Regions from separate parts of the Xanthobacter pseudotagetidis genome, predicted to be linked through region 2. Evidence: riboswitches for the same ligand, from Rfam matches in the RefSeq annotation. Region 2 holds a riboswitch; the other holds the start of a gene.
The links. Region 2 has a riboswitch for thiamine pyrophosphate ahead of thiC (phosphomethylpyrimidine synthase ThiC). Riboswitches for the same ligand answer to the same signal wherever they lie in the genome.

Region 1 (6,870 bases), 820 kb from region 2:
CCCCCTTTTCCGCTCGCGGCCTGCTGGTGGGCGCGGACGATGGTTGAGTCGATCATCAGATAGCGGTTGTCGTGATCGGCTGTCAGAGCCTCGAACACGCGCTCCCAGACCCCGGCGTGGCACCAGCGGCTGAAGCGCTTGTGGATGCTCTTCCAGCGGCCATAGCGCTCGGGCAGGTCGCACCAGTGCGCGCCGGACCGTAGAACCCAAAGACACCCGTTGACGAACAAGCGGTTATCCGAGCCCGTCCGCCCGGGATCCGTCGCCTTGCCGGGCAACAGCGGCGCGATCTTCTCCCATTGAGCGTCGCTCAATTCATACCGTTTCGCGGCCATGCCGGGGCTCCGTGCGGAAAACACGGTTCCCTATGAATCAGCATTTCAGCGCGCTGGGAATCCTGAATGTCGATCCCGCCTAGACCGCAAAGGCCTGTCCGCACCGGCCAGAAGACGCAGCCGTGCGGGCGCGGCCCCGGAAGCGCCGGCCCGGCGCCTGGCCTCAGCCCGCCGCTGCGGCCAGCGCCGCGGCCTCGATCTCCTGCGCCCTCTTGAAGGCGGGGCGCGCCGTGAGGCGCTCCACATAGGCGACCATGGCCGGGGTGGGATCGATCACCTTGAGCAGGCCGATGCCGTACCACACGTCGGAGCCCAGCATCACGTCGGCGGCGGTGAACTGCTCCCCCAGCAGATAGGGACCGGGCGTCAGCGCCGCGTCCACCACCTCCATCACCAGGTCGAAGCTGCCCCAGCCGGCGCTCGACTTGGGCAGGCTCACACCCATCATCTTCTGCACGAAGGCCGGCTCCATGCAGCCGGCCGAGAAGAACAGGTATTGCAGATAGCGCCCGCGCGCCGGATCGCCCAGGGCCGGGGCGAGGCCGGCTTCCGGCACGCGCTCAGCCACGTAGGCGCAGATGGCGGCGCTCTCGGCGAGGCGCGCTTCGCCATCGGTCAGCGCCGGAACCTTGCCCATGGGATTGACGGCGCGGAAAGCCGGCGTGTCCTGGGCGCCGTTGCGGATGTCGACCAGCGCCCGCTCATAGGCAACCCCGGCCTCCTCCAGCATCCACAGCACGCGAAAGGCCCGGCTATGGGGCGCCCAATAGAGCTTCACTGGCGGTTCTCCCTGGATTTGATCTTTCAGAACATAAAGGGAACATCAACGGGTGTCGAGTCCGCATCAGGACGTATCCGCCGTCATGCTCCGACGTGATCGGAGCATCCACGCCTTGCGTGGGTGCGAGCCGGCTCAGGGCCTTGCGCGCGGGGCTGCGGCGATGGATAATGCGCATACGGCCTGGGGTGCCGTGCACGTGCACGGCTGAGATCATACCCATCGAACCTGTCTGGATCATGCCAGCGTAGGGAGATGCCGATGAGCGCGAGCTTATCGACCTTCGCATCGTCTTCGTCCGAAACCGCCGCCAGCCCGGCGCGGATGAAGGAATCGTGCCCGCGCGTCGCCATCGTCGGCGGCGGCGTCATCGGGCTCGCCATCGCCTGGCGGCTCGCCAAGGCAGGCTGCCCGGTGGATGTGTTCGAGGCCGGCGAGGCCGGCCGGGGCGCCACCCATGCCGCCGCCGGCATGCTCGCCGCCTGCGCCGAGGCCGAGCCCGGCGAGCATGTCCTGCTCGCGCTCAACCGCGCGAGCCAGGCGCTCTGGCCCGCCTTCGCCGCTGAGCTGGAGCAGGAGACGGGCACGGGCGTCGACCTGCGCACGGAGGGCACGCTCTCCATCGCCCTCACCGCCGACGACCTCGCGCGGCTGCGGCATCTCCACGCGCTCCAGACCTCCCTCGGCCTGCCGGTGGAATGGCTCGGCGGCGCCGAGGTGCGTCGGCGCGAGCCCTATCTCGCGGCCAAGGTGGCGGGCGCGATCCTGACGCCGGAAGACCACCAGGTGGACAACCGCAAGGTGGCCGCGGCACTGAAGGCGGCGGCGCTCGCCGCCGGCGTCGGGCTCCACGAGGGCCTGCCGGCGGAGCGGATCGAGGCCGCGTCCGGCCGCGTCACCGGCGTGGTGGCGGGCGGCGCGCTCCACGGCGCCGACGTGGCGGTGCTCGCCGCCGGCGCCTGGAGCCGCGGCATCGGCACGGCCCCGGCGGCGCCCCTGCCGGTGCGGCCCATCAAGGGCCAGATGCTGGCGCTGCAGATGGACCCGGCGGCGCCGATCCTCACCCACGTCCTGTGGGCGCCCGGCGCCTATCTGGTGCCGCGCCGCGACGGCCGGCTCATCATCGGCGCCACCACCGAGGAGAAGGGCTTCGACACCTCGCTCACCGCCGGCGGCCTGCTGGCGCTGCTCACCAATGCCTGGCGCGCGCTGCCGACCCTGGAGGAGCTGCCGATCATCGAGCAGTGGGTGGGCTTCCGCCCCGGCAGCCGCGACGACGCGCCGATCCTCGGCCCGAGCGCCGAGGTGGAGGGCCTCGTCTACGCCACCGGCCACCACCGCAACGGCATCCTGCTGCTGCCGGTGACGACCGATGCCATCGTCTCCCAGATCCTCGACGGCCGCATGGACGCGGTGGCGGCGCCGTTCACGGCGTCGCGCTTCGCCCCGCGCGCGGCGGCGGAGTGACGGCCATGACGCTCGCCCTGAAGGTGAACGGCGCGCCGGAGCGGCACCCCGTCGCCACCGTCGCGGAGCTTTTGCGCGAGAAGGGCGTGGAGGACGGCCGCAAGGGCATCGCGGTGGCGCTCAACGGCGCCGTGGTGCCGCGCCGCGCCTGGGGCGAGACCCGGCTTGCGGCCGGCGACCAGGTGGAGATCATCGAGGCGAAGCAGGGGGGCTGACCCCCCAGGCGCTCCGGGGAGGGAGCGCTTCGCGCAGGAAAGAACGAGAACAACCATGACCGAGTTCAACGATCCCCTCGTCATCGCCGGGCGCAGCTTCACCTCGCGCCTGTTCCTCGGCACCGCCGGCTATCCGAACCAGAAGGTGTTCCTGGATGCGCTGGAGGCCTCCGGCGCGCAGATGGCGACCGCCTCGATCCGCCGCATCAGCCTCGCCGGCTACGAGGAGAGCCTGACCGACCTGCTCGCCGGCCGGGTCCACATCCTGCCCAACACCGCCGGATGCCAGACCGCGAAGGACGCCATCCTCACCGCCGAGCTGGCCCGCGAGGCGCTGGAGACCGACTGGGTGAAGCTGGAGGTGATCGGCGACCGGGAGCTGCTCTATCCCAACGTGGAAGAGCTGCTGAAGGCCACCGAGGAGCTGGTGAGCCGCGGCTTCGTCGTGCTGCCCTACTGCAACGACGATCCCGTCACCTGCCAGAAGCTCGCCGACCTCGGCGCCGCCACCGTGATGCCGCTCGGCTCCATGATCGGCACCGGGCTCGGCATCGCCAACCCGCACATGATCGAGCTGATCTGCGCCCGCTCGCCGGTGCCGGTGGTGCTGGACGCGGGCATCGGCACCGCCTCGGATGCCGCGCTCGCCATGGAGCTCGGCTGCGCAGCGGTGCTGCTCAACACCGCGGTGTCGAAGGCGCACGACCCGGTCCGCATGGCCGCTGCCTTCCGCCACGCGGTGGAAGGCGGGCGCCTCGCCCGGCTGTCGGGGCGCATCCCCAAGAGATTGCACGCGGAAGCGTCGAGCCCCGAATTCGGCCTCGTCGGCAGCTGAGGCGGCGGTGCTGCCCGTCCCGCCGGCGCTCCTCATCACCGACCGGTCGCAGGCGAAGGGCGATCTCGCGGCCGTGGTCGCCGCCGCCTGCGCCGGCGGCTGCCGCTGGATCAGCCTGCGCGAGAAGGACCTGCCGGAGGTCGAGCAGGTCGCGCTGTTCGCCCGCATCGCCGGGGTCGCGCGGCCGTTCGGCGCGCGGGTGACGCTGCACGGCGCGGCCGCGCTCGCCCGGGCAGCGGGGGCCGATGGCGTGCACCTGCCCGGCGGCTCCGATGCGGCCGCGGCGCGGGCGCTGCTCGGGCCAAAGGCGCTGGTGGGGCTGTCCCTCCACTCCCGGGAGGAGGCGGCGCAGACCGACGCCGCCAGCCTCGACTATGTCACCGCGAGCCCGGTGTTCCTGACCGCTTCCAAGCCCGGCTACGGGCCGGCCCTGGGGCTGGAAGGGCTCGCCGCCTTCGCCCGCGCCTGCCCCGTCCCGGTGCTTGCGCTCGGCGGCGTAGGCGCCGCCGAGGCGGGCGCCTGCTGGGCAGCGGGCGCGGCGGGGCTCGCCGTCATGGGCGGCGTGATGCGGGCGGACGACCCGGCCACCGCGTTCCGGGCGGTCGCGGGGCCGTTCAAGATATAGCTCGGCCAATCCTTCCTTTCCGGTCGTGGCCGGGCTTGTCCCGGCCATCCGCGCCCCGCGGCCAGGCGCCTTCCTTTGCAGGGTGCGCGAGCGGCCCGGCGTGGATGCCCGGGACAAGCCGGGGCATGACGTCGGCTTTGCGCCATCGCCGCGCCGAGGAAGCTCCGCTCTCCTGCTCAGGTCTCCACCAGGCCCGTGGTGTCGCCGGAGGCCGCCGAATCGCCGCGCCCGTGCGGCTTCGCCAGATACTCGTCGGAGCGCATCTCGTGCAGGCGCGAGACCGTGCGCGCGAACTCGAACGCCTCCGCCCCCTCGGTGCCGATATAGAGCCCGTCCGGCTCGGCGGCGGCCGAGGCGACCAGCTTCACGTTGGCGTCGTAGAGCGTGTCGATGAGCGAGATGAAGCGCTTGGCCTCGTTGCGCTGGTCCTGCCCCATGATCGGGATGTGCTCCAGCACCACGGTGTGGAACATGCGCGCCAGCGCCAGATAGTCCGGGTTGGGGCCGAGCGGAGCCTCGCACAGGTTGGCGAACGAGAACCGCGCCGCGCCGTTGGCCATGGCCGGGATGTCGAGCTGGCGCCCCTTCAGGGTGATGTGGCTCGGCACGCCGCCGCCGGGGCCGGCAAGGCGCTTCCAGGCGGCATCCACCGCCGCGTCGGCCCCCGGGCCGAGCGGGGTGTGCCAGGTGGAGACGCCTTCCAGCTTCTCCATGCGGTAGTCGGTGCGCGAATCGAGGCTCAGCACCTCCATGCGCTGCTTGATCTCGGCGATGAAGGGCAGGAACAGCGCCCGGTTGAGCCCGCCCGCATAGAGGTCGCCGGGCGCGACGTTGGAGGTCGCCACCACCACCACGCCGTCGGCGAACAGCTTCTCGAACAGGCGTCCGAGGATCATGGCGTCGGCGATGTCGGTGACGTGGAACTCATCGAAGCACAGCACCTTGGCCTCCGCCGCGAGCTGGGCCGCCACCGGGGCGATGGGGTCGGCGGTCTTGCGCTCGCCCTTCTTCTGCGCCTCGCGCTCCCTGAAGATGCGCTCGTGCACATCGCCCATGAATTCGTGGAAGTGGGCGCGCCGCTTGCCCTTGGCCGGCAGGGCCGAGAAGAACAGGTCCATGAGCATGGTCTTGCCCCGTCCGACCTTGCCGTAGACGTAGAGTCCCTTCGGCGCCACCGGAGCCCGGCGGTGGAACAGCCAGCCGAGCGCCGAGGATTTCTGCGCCATGGCGCGCTGGCGCAGCTCCAGCTCGAGGCGGGCGAACGCCGAGACCACCTCGGCCTGCGCCGGATCGGGGGAAATGTCGCCCGCCGCCACCTTCGCCGCATAGAGCTCCGACACCCGCGCCGTGGTCTCCGACCCCATCAACCCGCCTCCGCTCCCGGCATTGCCGCGCCTTGCCCACGGGCCTGCCGGCCCCAGGGATCGGTATAGTCTCCCGGCGGTGCGCGTATCAATGCACGGTGGACGGGCGGGGCCGCGCCGAGACACGCCAATTGGCGTCAAGACGGACCGTTAACCCTTACCGCAGAGGCGCCCCGCGAAGCGGTATCGAAATAATGCAGCTTTACCTCCCCGCAACGGGCGTCCCCTAGCGTTGCGCTGGCGCGGCGTTTTGGTCGCGCAAGACAACCGGATCGGACGCGATGAAGCTCCTACTTGCCCGCTTCATTCGGGAGGAACACGGCTCGACCGCCCTGGAATACGGGTTGATCGCCGCCGGCCTCTCCATCGCCATCGTCACCGTGCTGGCGCAGGTGGCGACCACGTTCTCGCGGCTCAAGGCGACCACCGCCATCGCCGGCCAGTAGGGCACGCGCGTGTCCGCCCCGGTGTTCCAGGAAATCATCCTCATCGGCCTCTATCCCACGGTGCTGTGCGTCGCGATCGGCACCGACATCGCCCGACGCATCATCCCAAACCTGCTGGTGGCGGCGCTGGTCGCCGGGTTCGCAGCCATGGCGCTGGTCTCGCCATTGCCCGACCTCTCCCTGCGCCTGCTGGTGGCGGGGGCGGTGACGAGCCTCGGCTTCTCGCTGTTCTCGCAGGATCTCGTGGGCGCCGGCGACGCCAAGTTCGCCGGCGCGCTGATGTTGTGGCTCGATCCCGTGCAGCTGCCTTTGTTCGCGCTCATCGCCGGACTGATCGGCGGCGGCCTGTCGCTCGCCCTCGCGCTCCGGCTCCAGCGCCACGCCGGGGCCGGTCCGGCCGCTCCAGCCATGGAGGCGAGCCTGCCCTACGCGGTGGCGCTCGCGGGCGCGGGACTGCTGCTCCATCCCTATTCCAGCCTGATGCTCGGCGCCTGAGCCGCTTCTCCAACGGCGCGCCGGCGTGCTACCTCGCACAGCGAGGAGCAATGACATGCGTGAAGTGATCGTGAGCGCGCCGGCCGAGAGCCGGCCCATCTGGTGCGTCACCAAGAAAAGCTTTCCCCAGGCCGACCTGCCCGAGGCGACGCGGCGGTTCGCGCAGAGCGCAGGCTTCGAGGCCGCGGCCGGCAAGCACCTGCTGGTGCCGGGCGCGGACGGAGCCCTCGCCGGAGTGCTGTTCGGCCTCGCCGAGGGGGGCGATCCGTTCGCGCCCGGCGCCCTCCCCGCAATCCTGCCGCCCGGCACC
Region 2 (6,870 bases):
GAACCACCGACCTCCGGTTCCACAGACCGGCGCTCTAACCAACTGAGCTACACCTGCACGGCCGTCCGCGCCGCGAGGGGCGGCGGAGAGAGCGCGGAACCTACGCGGGCCGGCCCGCGATTTCAAGGGGGCGCGGCACCTCATCCCAAGGCGCGCCAGCCCGCCCCGGAACGTGGGCGCGAAACGCTGCAAACAGAAGGCCCGGCGCGCAGCCGCGGCCGGGCCCTTCCTGTCGGTGCGGTCGGCGCCTCCTCCGGTTTCGGGGCGGAGGCGCGGGCGATCGCTACTCCGCCGCCGGCGGCGGCGCCACGTCCGGCGCGGGGGCGTAGATCTTGCCGCCGCCGTCGCGGAACTTCTGCGCCATCTCCGCCATGCCGGCAGAGGCGAGGTTGTCGGCCTCGGCGCGGGCGATGTCGCCGGCCTCGATCTTCAGCTCCTGCGAGATCTTCATGGAGCAGAATTTCGGCCCGCACATGGAGCAGAAGTGCGCCACCTTGGCGCCCTCGGCGGGAAGCGTCTCGTCGTGGAAGCGCTCCGCCGTCTCCGGGTCGAGGGAGAGCGCGAACTGGTCGCGCCAGCGGAAGGTGAAGCGGGCGCGCGAGAGCGCGTCGTCGCGGATGCGCGCCGCCGGGTGGCCCTTGGCGAGGTCGGCGGCGTGGGCGGCGATCTTGTAGGAGATCACGCCCGCCTTCACGTCGTCGCGGTCCGGCAGGCCCAGATGCTCCTTCGGCGTCACGTAGCAGAGCATCGCCGTGCCGAACCAGCCGATCATCGCCGCGCCGATGGCGGAGGAGATGTGGTCGTAGCCGGGGGAGATGTCCGTCACCAGCGGGCCGAGGGTGTAGAAGGGCGCCTCGTGGCAGACCTTGAGCTGCTTCTCCACGTTCTCGCGGATCAGGTGCAGCGGCACGTGGCCGGGCCCCTCGATCATCACCTGGCAGTCGTACTTCCAGGCGATCTCGGTGAGCTCGCCCAGCGTCTCCAGCTCGGCGAACTGGGCGGCGTCGTTGGCGTCGGCGATGGAGCCGGGGCGCAGGCCGTCGCCGAGCGAGAAGGCGACGTCATACTGGGCGAGGATCTCGCACAGCTCCTCGAAATTCTCGTAGAGGAAGCTCTCCTTGTGGTGGGCGAGGCACCACTTGGCCATGATCGAGCCGCCGCGCGAGACGATGCCGGTCACCCGGTTGGCGGTGAGCGGAACGTAGGGCAGCCGCACGCCGGCATGGACCGTCATGTAGTCGACGCCCTGCTCGGCCTGCTCGATCACCGTGTCGCGGAAGATCTCCCAGGTGAGGTCCTCGGCGACGCCGTTCACCTTCTCCAGCGCCTGGTAGATCGGCACGGTGCCGATCGGCACCGGCGAATTGCGCATGATCCATTCGCGGATGGTGTGGATGTTCTTGCCCGTAGAGAGATCCATCACCGTGTCGGCGCCCCAGCGGATCGCCCACACCAATTTGTCCACCTCCTCGGCGACGCCCGAGGTCACGGCGGAATTGCCGATATTGGCGTTGATCTTCACCAGGAAGTTCCGGCCGATGGCCATCGGCTCGGTCTCGGGGTGGTTGATGTTGTTGGGGATGATGGCGCGCCCGCGGGCCACCTCCTGGCGCACGAACTCGGGGGTGATGTCGGCCGGGATCGTGGCGCCGAGGCCCATGGCCTGGTGATGCGGATGGGCGCCGCCGTTGGCGCGCGCGAGGTTCTCGCGGGCGGCCACGTATTCCATCTCCGGCGTGATGATGCCGGCCCGCGCATAGGCCATCTGGGTCGGGCGCCTGCCCGCCTTGGCCCGCAGCGGGCTGCGGCCGGTGAGGTCGAACTGCGGCAGCGTCGAGGACTGGCCGTCCTTCAGGCCGTTGTCCTCGGGCTTGACCTGACGGCCCGCCACCTCCTCCACGTCGCCGCGCTCGCGAATCCACTGGGCGCGCAGCTGCGGCAGGCCCTTGGTGAGGTCGATCACCGCCTCGGGGTCGGTGTAGGGGCCGGAGGTGTCGTAGACCTTGAGCGGCTTCTCGCTCGGGTCCGAGATGGCGATCTCGCGCATGGCGACGCGCACGTCGGGCCGCGCGGCGCCCACATGGACCTTGCGGGATGAGGCCAGGGGGCCGGTGGTGACCTTCAAAGACGAGGTCGAGCTTTCGTCGAGCATGCGGATCTCCTTCAAGCTTGCGCTTCCAGCGAGACCCGGGATTCGAGCTTCAGGAGACGGCGCGCGGCGGACTCTTCAGGACGTCCGCAGGCACGGGGTTCCGATCCCTTCGCCGGTATGACCCGGATCAGGTTCAAAGGGTCAACGCGGTGGCCGCAGCCCAGAGGCGGCGGCCGTGCGAAATCTCAGCCCCTTCCGGGGCCCCCCTTGGAACGGATCAAGTGTGAGGTAGACCAAAGGCCAATGTCAACGCTGCGTCGCACAATGCCGGCTCGCAGCCCAGAAACGCCGCTGCGATGCTCCCTTGGAAACCGGGCATAAGGGGGATGCATCGTTGGCCCTTGCATCGCCCGGGCCTAGACTTATGTCCCGTTCCCGATTCCCTGGACGTGAGAGCGTGCGCCAATACCATGACCTCCTGAAGCGCATCCTCGACGAGGGCGTGCGCAAGGACGACCGCACCGGCACCGGCACGCTCAGCGTGTTCGGGCACCAGTCGCGCTACGACCTCACCGAGGGCTTCCCCCTGGTGACGACGAAGAAGCTGCACCTCAAGTCCATCGTCCACGAGCTGCTGTGGTTCCTCGCCGGCGACACCAACATCCGGTATCTCAAGGAAAACGGCGTCTCCATCTGGGACGATTGGGCGGACGCAAACGGCGAGCTCGGGCCGGTCTACGGGCACCAGTGGCGCTCCTGGCCCACCCCCGAGGGCGGGGTGATCGACCAGATCGCGCAGGTGGTCGCCGACATCCGGCGCAATCCCGACAGCCGGCGCCTGATCGTCACCGCCTGGAACCCCGCGGACGTGCCGAAGATGGCGCTGCCGCCCTGCCACTGCCTGTTCCAGTTCGCAGTCGCGGACGGCAGGCTCTCCTGCCAGCTCTACCAGCGCTCGGCGGACGTGTTCCTGGGCGTGCCGTTCAACATCGCCTCCTATGCGCTGCTTACCCACATGGTGGCGCAGGTGACCGGGCTGAAGCCGGGGGACTTCGTCCATACGCTCGGCGACGCGCACCTCTACCTCAACCATCTCGACCAGGCGCGCGAGCAGCTGTCTCGTCCCCCCCGCGCGCTGCCGCGGCTGGTGCTGAACCGCGAGGTCACCGACCTGTTCGCCTTCCGCTACCAGGACGTGGCGTTCGATGGCTACGATCCCCATCCCCACATCAAGGCCGCGGTCGCGGTCTGACCGGTGGCGCGGCGGCGCCATTCGGCCCGCGCGCGGAACGTGCTATGTGAGCCGGACCAGGGGAACTGGAATTGCCGCGCGCCTGTCATCTGGGCGTGCGAGCGTACCGAGCGGTTTCGCTCGTTCTTTCAATGGAGGGTGCCATGGCATCGGATGCAGGAAGCCTGCTGGGTCAGCTCTTGGGCGCGGCGCTCGGCGGCGGCAGCGTGCGCGGGGCCGGCGCGGGGCCGGCCGCCAGCGGCGCGGGCGGCAGCCCCCTGGAGCAGATCCTCCAGAGCGCGCTCGGCGGCGGCCAGCAGGGCGGCGGGGCCGGTGGCCTGCCGGGCGGCCTCGGCGACATTCTCGGCCAGGTGCTCGGCGGCGCGGCCGGCGGCCAGGGCCGCGGCGGGCAGGCCGGCGGCGGCCTTGGCGACATCCTCGGACAGGTGCTCGGCGGCGGCGCCGGGCCGCGCGGCGGCAGCGCGGGCGGCGGCGGCCTCAACGACATTCTGGGCCAGGTGCTGGGCGGCGGCGCGGGCGGGCAGGCGGGCAGCGCCGGCGGCCTTCCAGGCGGCCTCGGCGACATCCTCGGCCAGGTGCTGGGCGGCGGCGGCGCCGCGGGCGGCGCGGCCGGCCGCGCGGGTGGCGGCCTCGGCGATCTCGCCCAGGACGCCCTCGGCGGCCCGGCGGGGCAGCCCGCGCCGAGCCCGATGCCGGTGCCCGCTCCGGCCCCGGCGCCGCAGCCCACCGGTGGCACCCAGCCGAGCGGCGGCGGCGACCTCGTGAAGTATGGCGGCCTCGCCATCATCGGCATGCTGGCGTTCAACGCCTTCCGCAAGTGGCAGGCGCAGTCCGGCGGCTCGCGCCTGGTGGCCGACGACGCCCAGGCCTTCAGCCCGGCCCAGGCGCCGGGCGGCCCGGAGCACTTCTCGCAGGTGCTGGTTGCCGCCATGGCCGCCGCCGCGCAGGCCGACGGCAGCCTCGACCAGGACGAGCTCAACCGCATCGCCCAGGGCGTGACGCGCATGGGCGGGCAGGCGCCGGACCAGGCGGTTCTGGTGGAAATCCTCTCCACCCCCGTCAATCCCCAGGACCTGGTGAACGCCGCGACCTCGCCGGAGGCGGCGATGCAGATCTACGCCGCCTCGGTCATGGCCATCCGCCCCGACAGCGCGGCCGAGCAGCGCTATCTCGCGAACCTCGCCCAGGCGCTCGCCATCGACCCGGCGCTGAAGGCCCAGCTGGACCGCGACCTGGCGGCCTGATCCCGATGGGACGGCGCGCTCACGCCATCGTGCGCGGGCGCGCCGTAACGCGGTCCTCACCGGCGACGTAGAAGGCGCGATGCCTGCCGCCTCCCCTACCCCGCTCGCGCGTCTGGCGCGCCCCCTCCTCTTCGAGAGATCCGGCGCCCTGAGCGCCGAGAAGGCGGTCGCGCTGGCGCTTGCCTTCGCGCCGCTCGCCTATCTTTCCTGGATCGCCGCAAGCGGGGGGCTCGGGGCGCGGCCGGTGTCCGCCGCCATCCACTTCACGGGCCTCTGGGCGCTGCGCTTCCTCGTCGCCAGCCTCGCGGTGACGCCGCTGCGCCGCACCTTCGGCTGGAACAAGCTGATCCTCGCCCGCCGCACGCTCGGCCTCGCGGCGCTGGGCTATGCGCTCCTCCACATCGGCCTGTTCTTCGTCGACCAGGGCGCGGCGCGGGCGGTGCAGGAGATCGTGCTCAGGGTCTATCTCGTCATCGGCGCGCTGGCGCTCGCCATCCTGCTGGCGCTGGGGCTGACCTCCACCAACGCCGCGATCCGCCGCATGGGGGCGCAGGGCTGGTCGCGGCTGCACCGGCTGGCCTACGGGGCGGCGGCGCTCGGCACGCTGCATTTCTTCTTCCAGTCGAAGCTGGATGTGACCGAGCCCACGCTCATGGCGGGGGTCCTCGCCTATCTGCTCGGATTCCGCCTGCTGTTCCGCGGCGGCACCCCGGTCGCGGCCGGCCGCCTGGCCCTGCTGGCGGCCGTGAGCGCGCTCGCCACAGCGGCGATGGAAGCCGCCTGGTACGGCCTCGCCACCCGCGTCGACCCGGCGCTGGTGCTGGAGGCCAACCTCTCGTTCGACCTCGGCCCGCGCCCGTTCTGGTGGGTGCTGGCGGGCGGGCTCGCGGTGGCGGCAGCGGCGGCGATCGACGGGCGGCGACGTCCGCACGCGCGCCCGGACGGTCGGCGCCGGCGCGCCGCCGGAAGCGCGCGCACCGGGGCCTCCTGACGACCGCCGGCGCGGGATCTCCTGCGGATCGACGCCCCCCGCCTGGCGCCGCCGCAGCCGGGGACAAGCGGGAGCGGACGCTTGCGCCGGTGTGGCGAACCCCTTAAGAACGCCTCTCCGTGAGGCCACGTGGCGGAGTGGTTACGCAGCGGACTGCAAATCCGTGCACCCCGGTTCGATTCCGGGCGTGGCCTCCAGCTTCCCCTGCGTGAGCACCCCCGGCCCCGGCAAAAGCGCCGTGCGGCGCGTTGCAGCCGGGCTTCAGCACCCTCCCGATCGTTGCTGCACCGCACCCGATCCGCTTGCGCCAACCCATTTGCGTGCCTGGGCTTTTGTCGTCCGCACCCGTGCCCGCGCCGGACCGCTGCCCGCGGCCGACATTGACTTGGCGCCGCCGGAGGTCTTCAACGGCCACGGAGCGGCCCGCGTGCGCGCGCCGCCGGAGATGGGAATGAACCCGAAGCAGCCTGCCGGCTCCAAGCCCCGGCTTGATCGCGACGAGACTGTCGAGGTGCTGCGCCGCCTGCTGCTGCAGGACGGGCGCCACCACTGGAAGGGCTATGCGCTCGCCTTCCTCATGATGGGCGCCATGGGCGCGTGCACCGCCGCCCTCGCCTATCTCATGAAGGACGCCGTGGACGCGATCTTCGTCACCCCCACCCCGGAGGCGGTGTGGGGCGTGGCGCTCGCGGTCATGGCGCTGTCCATCATCAAGGGCGCGTCCGCCTACGGCCAGGTCATCACCATGGCGCGCGTCGGCAACCGCATCGTCGCCGACAACCAGAAGCGCGCCTTCGAGCAGCTCCTGCACCAGGACGTCTCCTACTACGCCCAGCGCCACACGGCCGAGACCAGCATGCGCTTCAATGCCGGCGCCAACGGCGCGCGCGGCAGCCTGGAGCTGGTCATCTCCTCCATGGGGCGCGATGCGCTCTCCCTGGTGATGCTGGCGGGCGTCGCCATCGCCCAGGACCCGTTCCTGGCGGTGGTCGCCCTGGTGGTGATGCCGGCGGCGGTGCTGGGCACGCGCATGCTCATCCGCAAGTCGAAGCACATCTTCACCACCGGCTTCACCTCGGGCGTGAAGCTGTCCTCGATCGCGCTCGAGGTGTTCCAGGGCATCCGCACGGTGAAGGCCTACACGCTCGAAGAACAGATGCGCGGGCGCACCCACGCCTTCATCGACCAGGTGGAGCACGCCAGCAACCGGCTGGTCCGCACCCAGGCGAAGTCGAGCCCGCTCATGGAGACGCTGGGCGGCCTCGCCATCGGCGGCGTCATCCTCTATGCC

Region 1: linked by a shared signal. The riboswitch ahead of thiO (glycine oxidase ThiO) and the one ahead of thiC (phosphomethylpyrimidine synthase ThiC) in region 2 are both predicted to bind thiamine pyrophosphate.

The regions. Positions count from the first base shown of each region.
Region 1 is NZ_CM195534.1:1,706,674-1,713,543, reverse strand. Features, by position in the region: partial or broken gene V5F67_RS07885 (IS5 family transposase) at 1-335, opposite strand, end outside; gene V5F67_RS07880 (glutathione S-transferase family protein) at 499-1,113, opposite strand; TPP riboswitch at 1,288-1,386, shown strand; gene thiO (glycine oxidase ThiO) at 1,375-2,580, shown strand; gene thiS (sulfur carrier protein ThiS) at 2,586-2,795, shown strand; gene V5F67_RS07865 (thiazole synthase) at 2,851-3,630, shown strand; gene V5F67_RS07860 (thiamine phosphate synthase) at 3,638-4,255, shown strand; gene zapE (cell division protein ZapE) at 4,432-5,619, opposite strand; gene V5F67_RS07850 (Flp family type IVb pilin) at 5,901-6,065, shown strand; gene V5F67_RS07845 (A24 family peptidase) at 6,075-6,560, shown strand; gene V5F67_RS07840 (leucyl aminopeptidase family protein) at 6,616-6,870, shown strand, end outside.
Region 2 is NZ_CM195534.1:2,527,376-2,534,245, reverse strand. Features, by position in the region: tRNA gene V5F67_RS11555 (tRNA-His) at 1-57, opposite strand, end outside; gene thiC (phosphomethylpyrimidine synthase ThiC) at 284-2,152, opposite strand; TPP riboswitch at 2,240-2,370, opposite strand; gene V5F67_RS11545 (thymidylate synthase) at 2,550-3,344, shown strand; gene V5F67_RS11540 (tellurite resistance TerB family protein) at 3,488-4,588, shown strand; gene msrQ (protein-methionine-sulfoxide reductase heme-binding subunit MsrQ) at 4,668-5,579, shown strand; tRNA gene V5F67_RS11530 (tRNA-Cys) at 5,703-5,776, shown strand; gene V5F67_RS11525 (ABC transporter ATP-binding protein) at 6,031-6,870, shown strand, end outside.